DNA from 2 places in the Paenibacillus sp. JCM 18996 genome. Region 2 is predicted to be linked to the other one. Evidence: a T-box and tRNA genes for the amino acid it is inferred to sense, from the RefSeq annotation. Region 2 holds a T-box; the other holds one or more tRNA genes.
What was found. The T-box of region 2 lies ahead of ileS (isoleucine--tRNA ligase). A T-box ahead of a tRNA ligase gene usually reads a tRNA of that ligase, here a tRNA-Ile.
Positions count from the first base shown of each region.

Region 1: it has a tRNA-Ile gene. The T-box ahead of ileS (isoleucine--tRNA ligase) is inferred to sense a tRNA for this amino acid. The anticodon was not compared.

Region 1 covers NZ_AP043884.1:611,402-616,365, reverse strand. Annotated here, with positions in the region: gene ACZ5N7_RS02950 (phenylacetate--CoA ligase family protein) at 1-319, opposite strand, end outside; gene ACZ5N7_RS02945 (YheC/YheD family protein) at 509-1,306, shown strand; tRNA gene ACZ5N7_RS02940 (tRNA-Leu) at 1,341-1,429, opposite strand; tRNA gene ACZ5N7_RS02935 (tRNA-Ile) at 1,962-2,035, opposite strand; tRNA gene ACZ5N7_RS02930 (tRNA-Met) at 2,070-2,146, opposite strand; gene ACZ5N7_RS02925 (hypothetical protein) at 2,223-2,387, opposite strand; gene ACZ5N7_RS02920 (2'-5' RNA ligase family protein) at 2,547-3,062, shown strand; gene ACZ5N7_RS02915 (hypothetical protein) at 3,131-4,858, opposite strand; gene ACZ5N7_RS02910 (efflux RND transporter periplasmic adaptor subunit) at 4,901-4,964, opposite strand, start outside.
Region 2 covers NZ_AP043884.1:3,242,975-3,247,938, reverse strand. Annotated here, with positions in the region: gene ileS (isoleucine--tRNA ligase) at 1-2,533, opposite strand, end outside; T-box leader at 2,581-2,836, opposite strand; gene ACZ5N7_RS16030 (YeeE/YedE family protein) at 2,941-4,158, opposite strand; gene ACZ5N7_RS16025 (MFS transporter) at 4,632-4,964, opposite strand, start outside.

The DNA of each region.
Region 1 (4,964 bases), 1.3 Mb from region 2:
CCGACGCGGCTTTCCTGATCCCGCTGCCCGTAAGGAAGTCGCCGAACAATTTTACCTTCATTTGAATGTACCGCTGATCGTCTTCTTTTGAATAGAAAATCGATTTTCTTCGTCCTGAGCTCGTTCCGGAGGTGCGGTACACGCTCAACCCGTGCCCATGCATAGGCTCATTATAGTAATGCTTCTCCAGAAGCTCCGCGGTCATCAGCGGCAAACGGGCTATGTCCGCAGTATCCTTTTGCTGTAACAGGCTGCTGTACCAAGGGAACAAAGATGTCATTTTCTCCAGCTTATCCGCCAAACCCGCGTTCGTTATCAATCGACGACCTCCCGGTAGTTGCAAAATACCCTCTTGTCATATATATGTAGGCGGGTCTGACCGCGTTCTTTCAACACAGAACATTCCCTTAACAAAATAGTCGGGTGCCTCAATCAGAAAAGGTCCCATTCCCGTATCGTATAGAAGGACAATCATGACATCATCCGGTCAAAACAAAGGGGCCTGCCTATGGACAAAAAAAGCCAATGCGTCAGCAGCAAGTGGAGGAAAACCGAGGTGCTCATGAAGAGCGGTGAACTGAGAAAGTATATTCCGGAAACGAAAAAATGGAGTACGCAAACATTGAGGGAAATGCTGGACCGGTATATCATGGTGTACCTTAAGCCGGACAGGGGATCGTGCGGTGTAGGCGTCATGAAGGTGGAAAAGCTGGCCGGTCCGAAAGCGGATGCGACCTATTCCTATCATACTGCGCGTAGAATTCGTCAGTTTCAGAGACTGGAAGACCTGGAAGCAGCTTTGGAAAATCGAATCGGAGAGAAGCATTATTTAATCCAAAAAGGCATCCGCCTGCTAAAATACCAGAAACGGAATGTGGATATTCGGGTGATGGTGCAGAAGAATCTTGAGGGCCAATGGGAGACCACGGGCATCCTCGGTCGGATGGGGCCTCCGGGCTCCGCGGTCACCAATATATCCGGCGGAGGCGATATTTTGGAAGTAGCGGAGCTGCTGGCTCCATATGGCCAAAGCAAGACGGTCAAGGACAAATTGAAGCGGCTCGGGCTTGAAGTAGCGGCGCATTTTGAGCAAAGCTTTCCCCGCATGAAGGAAATTGGGATTGATGTCGCCATAGACCGCAGCATGAAGCTGTGGATCCTTGAAGTGAATACGAAGCCTGATCCCCGATTATTCAACAGGCTGGACAACAAACAGACCATCCGCAGAATCGTCCGCTATGCCAAGGCTTACGGTCGTACAATGGACCTGACACCTTCAGCAAAAAGAAAAACCCCTTTACCTTAACCCGAGAGATTCGGATTAATGTAAAGGAGTTTTTTGGTGCCGAGGACCGGACTCGAACCGGTACGGTAGTCACCTACCGCAGGATTTTAAGTCCTGTGCGTCTGCCAATTCCGCCACCCCGGCTTAGGATGTCAACGGAAAAGCGTTGATATGATGTTCGGTAAAGATTATTTTATTCCAATCCACCTATTAAATCAAGTGTTCGGCACAGGATGCACGCTGTATACATCAGGTGCGTGGAGCCTCAATGTAATGCTGGTTTTATCTATCACCGCCGGCTTCATTTGTGGCTGTCGTCAGTTAGTGCTAAGATGGGAATATCACGAAATGATTAGGTGGCATACAATTATGAGCATGATCGAATTAAAAATAGCGGCTATCATCACTGTATGGTTAATTTTATACAAAAAATTTTATCCGGTGATGTTAAAATGGATCAACCATTACAGAGGAAACGGGCAATAATAGAGCTGAGTTGGCTGCACCGTCCTCGCATAGCCATAAGTCCTCGAATGGGGCAATGAGGTGCCGTAACAACGGTTTCGTGACCAAAACGTTAGCAAGCCCGCTGAATCGCTCTATTTTCGGGAGCAAAACAATGGGCTTGATTGGTATCTTTTCGATTAAATCCTTGTACAGCAAGGGTTTGATTAAGTGGGCCCTGAGGGACTCGAACCCCCGACCAATCGGTTATGAGCCGACCGCTCTAACCAACTGAGCTAAGGGCCCTTATTGCCTTATATGACGGTTTTAATAAGTAAATTGGTTGCGGGGGCAGGATTTGAACCTGCGGCCTTCGGGTTATGAGCCCGACGAGCTACCGGGCTGCTCCACCCCGCGACAGTAGCTGTAATAGCGACAAAAATAAATATACACTATATCCCGACCAGTAGTCAACTGTTTTTTTAAGGATAAGTTAATGGATGTACCGAACGCCGAAACGCCCCTTTTTCGAGCGGAAAATTTCCACCTCCTGAGGACACTCGTAGCCGTAAATCCACCAATCCTCTTCCATCCGTTTTGCCAGACAGCCGGCCTGAAATTTATTGTCGTATAATCGGGACCAATAGACCCATTTCATCGCCCATCTCTCCTGTTGAACATTTATCTGGTAAATGTAGTATAACCATTTTATATGCGCTTTATTGTGGTGCTTCTGCAGTGGATTTCTTTTAAATCGTTCTCGGAATATAATAAATAGAAAAGCTGCCGCTTTATTTTGAGGAAAGGTGGGGTTTCCATGAATTTCGGTACCGTGTGGTTTCCATCCAAAGAAGTGCAGGACATAGCTGACAGCTATCGCAAACGTTATGACCCCCATTACAACTTGATCGCTCCGCACATCACCGTTCGTGAGGCGGAAAATTGGGACGAGGCCCGTTTGAGCCAGGCGCTGGCGCATTTGGAACAGGTTACGGAAAAGCTGGCTCCATTCTCCATTTGCTTCAACCGCTTTAGTTCTTTTCAGCCCCAATCTCCCGTGATCTATCTTGCTCTGGACGAGACGCAGGAAATGAACCGGTTATACGGTCAAGTTTGTGCCGGAGTCCTGGCGGAGCCGAATAAGGCTGCTTATACCTTCACTCCTCATTTGACAGTCGGACAGCAGATGGGCCCGGACGAATTGAACGATGTGCTCGCGAGTTTGAAAAATATCAAGATCCACCTGGCCTGCAAGGTAGAACGGCTGGATCTGCTGCAGCAGGCCGAGAACGGCGTATGGAGCGTATATCAAACGTTCCTGTTACGAGGTTAGGTCACCTGCATTTAAAAGGACCGGCAGGGTATCATCCTGACGATCCTTTGTTTAGTATATGCTTTGCCTTATTGTTTGAAGGTTGCGACCAACCGCTTGGCTTCGCCGTTCGGCGTGGTGATCGACTCGTACACATTGACAGTCACCGGATACTCCATTTGCTCCGTGGTAGAGTCGAACATAATATTGTTCTCCCCGGAGATGATCCGGTTCGGACCGGTGAAATTCAAAGCTTTAGTCGAAATGACTCTGCCTGCCGTATCCAGAAGCTCGAATTGCAGCTTAGAGAAATTGCTGTCGACAATTACCTGGTCCGGACGTTTAATGTCAAGCCACAGCTTCAATTTGTAGCCGTAAGTCCTTTGAATTGTGAAATTGGAGCTGATTCTCCAATCCATAATTTTCATACTGAAAGGATACATCGAAATCTGGTCGGGCTCAGGCAGGGCTTCCTTCAAAGCGACCCGGCTTGCGGAAATCGTCGTTTTGTACGGCGCAGCGCTGACAGTATCCTGCAGCTTCAGAATCAGGCTTTCTTTCGTTTCCGAAGGCGGAAGGATAAAAGAATAGCTTAAGGAAAAAGCGGTATTCGGCATTACTTTCTGAGTCGTAATGTTCTGGCGGGCTCCCGTATAAGCGAATCCGTCTTTGCTGGCAAGCTCGGCCTGGAAGGCAGGAATCGCCAGCGGACTATCGCCTTTGTTCATAAGCTTGAATTTGGCGATCGCCGTTTTATAGCCCTCTCCTTCGTTTTCATGCACATTGAGCTCCACCAGCGACACATCCATATCCGGAGATACAATCGGGTTCATCGGATCGAATTTCAAAGGATTGCCTATCTGATAGATCGCAGCAGCCATAGATTCTATTGGATTGGAAGAAGGCAGGATGACATTCAGCCGGCCAACGGTATATTGTACCGGTGCAGCCGCCGGGCTTTCCCCAAGGTTGAATTTTTCCTGAGTCAGCAAATTCAGGGAAATCAATTGTGTGTCAAGCTCGGTAGGGATAGCATAATGGATGTATTTTTTGTCTCCCGGCTCAACCGTCACAGGCCCTTGCTCCACCCTTTTTCCACTGAACACCTTTTTGTCGCTCTTACCGTCGATAACAAAATCAGGTACGGTTTCCCTTGAAGCCGTTCCATTCTCAACCAATAATTGGATCAAAGCCGTCGGAATCTGCCCCGAAACATCGTTTGTAATGCTCACCGGCGTATACTTGAGCGGAGATTGCAGGGACGGGATCGCAAAGCTTTCTCCCCACTTTTTCAAAGCGGAGGCGTCTTTAAAAACCGTACCGCTGCCCTGCCAAGCCTCAGCCGTGACCGGAACGTTCAGCACCGGGGTCTCCTGCTTGGGGTACACATACAAATCGACGTCGACCCAGCCGATTTCTTTAATAGTAACGGTATCGATCCGGTCAATGGTTGCCATATAGCTTAATTCCTGCTTGGTCTTGGGCTGTACCGATTTAGGGTTGGATGCGCTGGGCTTCAGCGTGTACTCCACTCCTTCGTCGGTACGGAACCGAAGCTCGTAGTCCGGGACCCTGACGGGTTTCGAAGCGTTGTTTTTCAAGCGAATGACCACCCCGAGGCGGGTCCCGTCAGTCACTTTCTCATTGAGTACAGATTTGATCTCCACATCAAGCTGGTCGGTCAATTTATAGGAAGCCTGGGTATGTACGGAATCGGCAGCGGCGGGAGCTTCGTCGGCGAAGGCGGCGTAGCCTTGAGTCAAAAGGGTCGATGACAGGATGACGGTTAAAGCTGATTTTTTCCACTGGATTATCAAGTTGTTTCCCTCCATAAAATCGTGAATGATGAATTGGAACGATTACTGTTTGGCGAGCTGCACTTTCTCTTTATCTTTCAGTTGATGCTGCCCGGAGATGACGAGC
Region 2 (4,964 bases):
CATTGATCTCCTCTTTTATGATGTCCTCGTACTCCAAAAGATCCGCATCCCGTTCCGGCATGACAAAAAGCTCACTCAGCGGCTGTCTTGTTTTTATTCCTGATTCGTTCCGGACATTGCGTGCAAGCTCGACGATATGGCGCACGGTGTCCATGTCCTGCTCCAGCTTCGGGTCCAACAGCGGCTTTTCCACCTGAGGGTAATTAGTGAGATGCACGCTTTCTCCGCCGCCGACGTTTCCATAGATGTCCTCCGCCACAAACGGCATGAACGGAGCGATCATCTTAGCCAGCGTCAACAGCACGGTTCGCAAAGTTTGGTAGGCACAAAGCTTATCTCCGGTCAACCCGGCCGCCCAGAACCTGTCCCGGGAACGCCGAATATACCAGTTGCTCATTTCATCGATAAAGGATTCGATTTGCTTGGCCGCTTTTAAAAAATCGTTCTCTTCCAGTCCCTCGGTTACGTTCTGCAGCAAAGTGTTCATCCTTGACAATATCCACCGGTCCAGCTTGTTGCGCGAAGGCCTCAAGGGATGGAGCTCCGGCTGATATCCGTCAATGGACGCGTACAAGGTGTAAAAGGAATGGGCGTTCACCAGCGTATCCACGACTTTGGATTTCGCTTCGGCGACAATTTGCCTTGAGAACCGCTTGCTGCTCCATGGGGCGCTGTCCGACAGCAAAGCCCAGCGTACGGCATCGCTTCCATAAGCTTCGATGATTTCCCGGGGATCGATGACGTTTCCTTTGCTTTTTGACATTTTCTGTCCGTTTTCGTCCAGAATATGACCTGTAGAAATAACAGCCTTATAAGGAGCCTTGCCTCTAAACAAGGTGGAGACCGCCAGTAGGCTGAAAAACCAGCCACGGGTCTGGTCGATGGCCTCGCAGATCATATCCGCCGGAAACTGCCGTTCGAAGCGCTCCCCATTCTCGAAAGGATAATGATGCTGGGCAAAGGGCATGGACCCGCTGTCAAACCAGACGTCAATCACCTCAGGTGTCCGGTCCATCGCTCCCGGCTCACAATGAGGACATTTCACTTTTATCTCATCCACATAAGGCTTATGCAGCTCAAGCGGCTCAGGCACCTGCCCGAGGCTGTGACTGCGAAGATCCTGCAGGCTCTCGGGAGCATACTCACCGCAGCATTCCCGGCACACCCATACGTTGAGCGGCGTTCCCCAATACCGGCTTCGGCTGATATTCCAATCCACGATCTCCTCCAGAAAATTACCGAACCGGCCATCGCGTAAATGAGAGGGATACCATTTGATCTGCCGGTTGCCCTCGATCAGCTGCTCTTTGACCGCTGTTGTTTTGATGAACCAGCTCTCTGTCGCATAATAAAGGAGCGGCGACTTGCAGCGCCAGCAGAACGGATAGCTGTGCTCAATCCTCTCTTTGGAATGGAGTAATCCCCGCTGTGCGAGCAGTTTCACGATATCGACATCGCAGTCTTTTACGAAACGGCCTGCGAAATCCGTTACATCATTGACGTAGCGGCCCGAGGCGTCCACCACACTCAGCATCACCACTCCGTGTTCCCGGGACGCTTTATAGTCATCCTCGCCATGCGCGGGGGCAATATGGACGATTCCGGTGCCGCTTGTATCGGTGACAAAATCCGCTTCAATCACCGCAAAATCGCGCCCTGCCCTCACATATCGGAAAGGAGGCTCGTAACGGGTGCCGACGAGCTCGGCTCCTTTTAAAGTCCCGACCACTTCGTAGTCGCCTTTCATCACGCCCGGTGCCATTTTTTCCGCGACAATATAAATTTCATTCTGATGCTTGACCTTTACATACCGGATGTCCTTATTTACGGCAAGCGCAGCGTTAGCGGGCAAAGTCCAAGGTGTGGTGGTCCATCCCAACAAGGTTTCCTCTCTGTCTTTCAGCTTAAACTTCACAGTTGCGCTGAGATCCTTCACCCGTTCATACCCCTGTGCCACCTCATGGGAACTGAGCGTCGTCTGGCAGCTTGGGCAATAGGGACTTACCCGATGGCCTTTGTACAGCAGCCCTTTCCTGTGAATGTTTGCCAGCAGATACCACACCGTCTCGATGTAGTCATTGTTCAAAGTAATGTACGGATCGTCCAGATCGGTCCAATACCCGATGGCTTCGGTCAGCTCGCGCCACTGCTGCTCATACTCGAATACGCTCTCTTTACAACGCTGGATAAATTCGGCCACGCCGTATTTTTCAATCTCTTTCTTGCCCGAGATGCCAAGCCGCTTTTCCACACCAAGCTCGACGGGCAGGCCGTGTGTATCCCAGCCCGCTTTGCGGATCACCTGATGTCCAGTCATCGTTTTATAGCGGCCGATAAAATCTTTAATGACACGTCCAAGCATATGCCCGATGTGCGGAACTCCGTTCGCGGTCGGCGGGCCTTCATACATTACGAAACTCGGGCTTCCCTGCCTCTGTTCAATGGATTTTCGGAAGGTTCCTTTGTCCCTCCACTCAGCAAGCACTCGAAGTTCTCGGTTCCTGGCGTTTTCCTTCACATCCACTCTCTGCATATCGCTCACCCTTTCCATTTTTTTGAAAACAAAAAAACCCGTCCCCCGAAAGGGACGAGTCTGATCTCGCGTTACCACCCTTGTTCTATAACGAGTCGTGAAAGAAACGTCATAGCACTCACTACGTACCATCATACGTGTTCCTTTTAACGGCGGAACCCCGGCTAAGCTTACTGGTTATCGAACGTTCGGCTTCGCATCTCCGAGATGATTTTCGGCTAAGGGCTGAACACCGGCTCGCACCTGCTGCCGGCTCTCTGGGGAACAGCGTCCTAACGTACTCTTTCTCGTCATCGATTTTAACTTGTGTTTGATTACATATTTACATTTAATATAAGCAGTTGTCAAGTATTGGAAACCTTTATTTATAAAATATTTGTTCGAACAGGGAGTGCTAGCGCTGACGGTTATTTTTGAGGCCAAGCGCACACAGGGCGAAGCTTCACTCCAATCACGCTTCCCAGCATAGCGCCTACCATCCACTCCCAACCATGAAGACTGAAGGAAGCGATGCCCGCAAAATAAGCGCCGATGTTGCAGCCAAACGCGATGCGCGCGCCGTACCCCATCATGACTCCGCCGACCAGCAACCCTATAATCATGCGCACAGGCATATTCCGAAGGAACCGGTTCGGCTTTCCGCTGAGCCCCAGCGCCAGCAGTGCGCCAAGCATGACTCCAATGTCCATCACCGAGGTAATGTCGGTCAACACGCTTTTGTTCAGCGCCGCGGCGTTTGCTTTCATCTGCCAGTAACCCCAATCCGTCACTTGGATGCCCAGTGCTTGGGATATTTTAGCTCCCCACAAAGCAAACGCGGAGGTCACGCCCCAAGGCTTGCCGGAAACAAGCAGAACGACCGCATTGCCCACCGCCAGAACCACGCTTCCTGCAATCCAGGACCAAGGCCCTTTGTAAATCGCCTTCCAGCCGCTCTTGCGGTCCGGACGGAGCGATTCGACCTTTCCGTGGCGGCGCTTCTCAATGTAATAGGTGACGGCAAAAACCAGTGCCAGCAGCACGAGATTAAACAGGAACCCGCCAAAAGCGCCGAACGTCTGAATGAACGACACCTTGCCGATATTTGGAGCAGCCATCCACCAAGTGTAATGTGCGCTGCCTATGACAGACCCCGCAATAAATCCGATCAAGGTCAGAATGCCCCGGGAGTCGCCTCCGCCGATATGGTAAAGTGTGCCGGATGCACACCCGTCCCCTAACTGCATCCCGATCCCGAAGATGAAGGCGCCGACCAGAACCGACAAGCCGACAGGCGATACAGATCCCGCAGCCTGTGTTCCGAAGGCTCCCGTCAGCACCGGCAGGAACAGAATGTTGGCCATTAAAAACAGAACCATTTGAGCGCGGATACCCACGCCGCGTCCGGATTCAAGGAAGCTGCGGAAAGAGCTCGTGAAACCGTAGTGTGCGTGATATAAGGTCAAACCCAGCACACCCGCAATCAAATATAAGGAAGCTTGCTTATAAGAAACGGCGCTGCCTAGAAAGAAGAATCCGAGTATGAATAACGCCAGTGTAATGAACGTGATTCGGCGATTCACGCTCGGTTTTTCTCTCAAAACAGACGAGCCGGGATTAAAAAGTTTTGCTTCTGTTGTGCTCATTTATTTTATCCTCCTTTGTTATCGTATCCAACATAATACCACTAATCCAATCGGATTTGAACCCTATAGTAAAATTTTACGAAAATGTCAAAATTAAATCCGGTTTCATTTCCCTTGGACTGAAAATACGACTTCAAAAGTGGCCGCTTCCGCCTTTGACACCCCCTACTCATTCCCTGGTTAGATCTACTGCGAGCTGTCTTCCCGATACCCAATAAGTGTACACCCCCGCTGCAACCTGGCGGATAAAACCAGCGCGCAGCAGCAATTGATGGCTGACCGCTTCCGCCTCCGACGGGGGTCCCGTAAAGTAGGTATCAACAATTTATCTTGACGCATATCGGCTGCCCCTCCGCTTTTTTTATAAGAAAAAAAAACGCACTCGTCAGGGACGAATGTGTTCGCGGTACCACCCTAAATTCAAGCATCGCTCATGATGCTCCTCTAACGGTTAACGGGTTAAACCCGGCGTGTCAGTTTCCTAAACCGACCATTTTTATTGTGTTCTCCGCGCGTCGATTCACCAGATACGTAATCAATGTTGCCGCTGCTGCGAGGAGGGCGAGTCCGCTGCCGATACCATACGAAACTTGAGCACCGAACTGTTGGAACGCGTACCCTCCTCCCGTACTTCCAAGCACTCCTCCAAGACCACCGAACGTGACGGCAAAGGCTGCTTGTCCACTGGCCCGTAATTCTCCCGGCACGATGATGGCCAGATGCTGAATTGCCGCAACAAGGAACAATGGGAACGTGACGCTATGAAGCGCCTGCGCCGCGATAAGAACCATCGGGTCGTCCGTCAA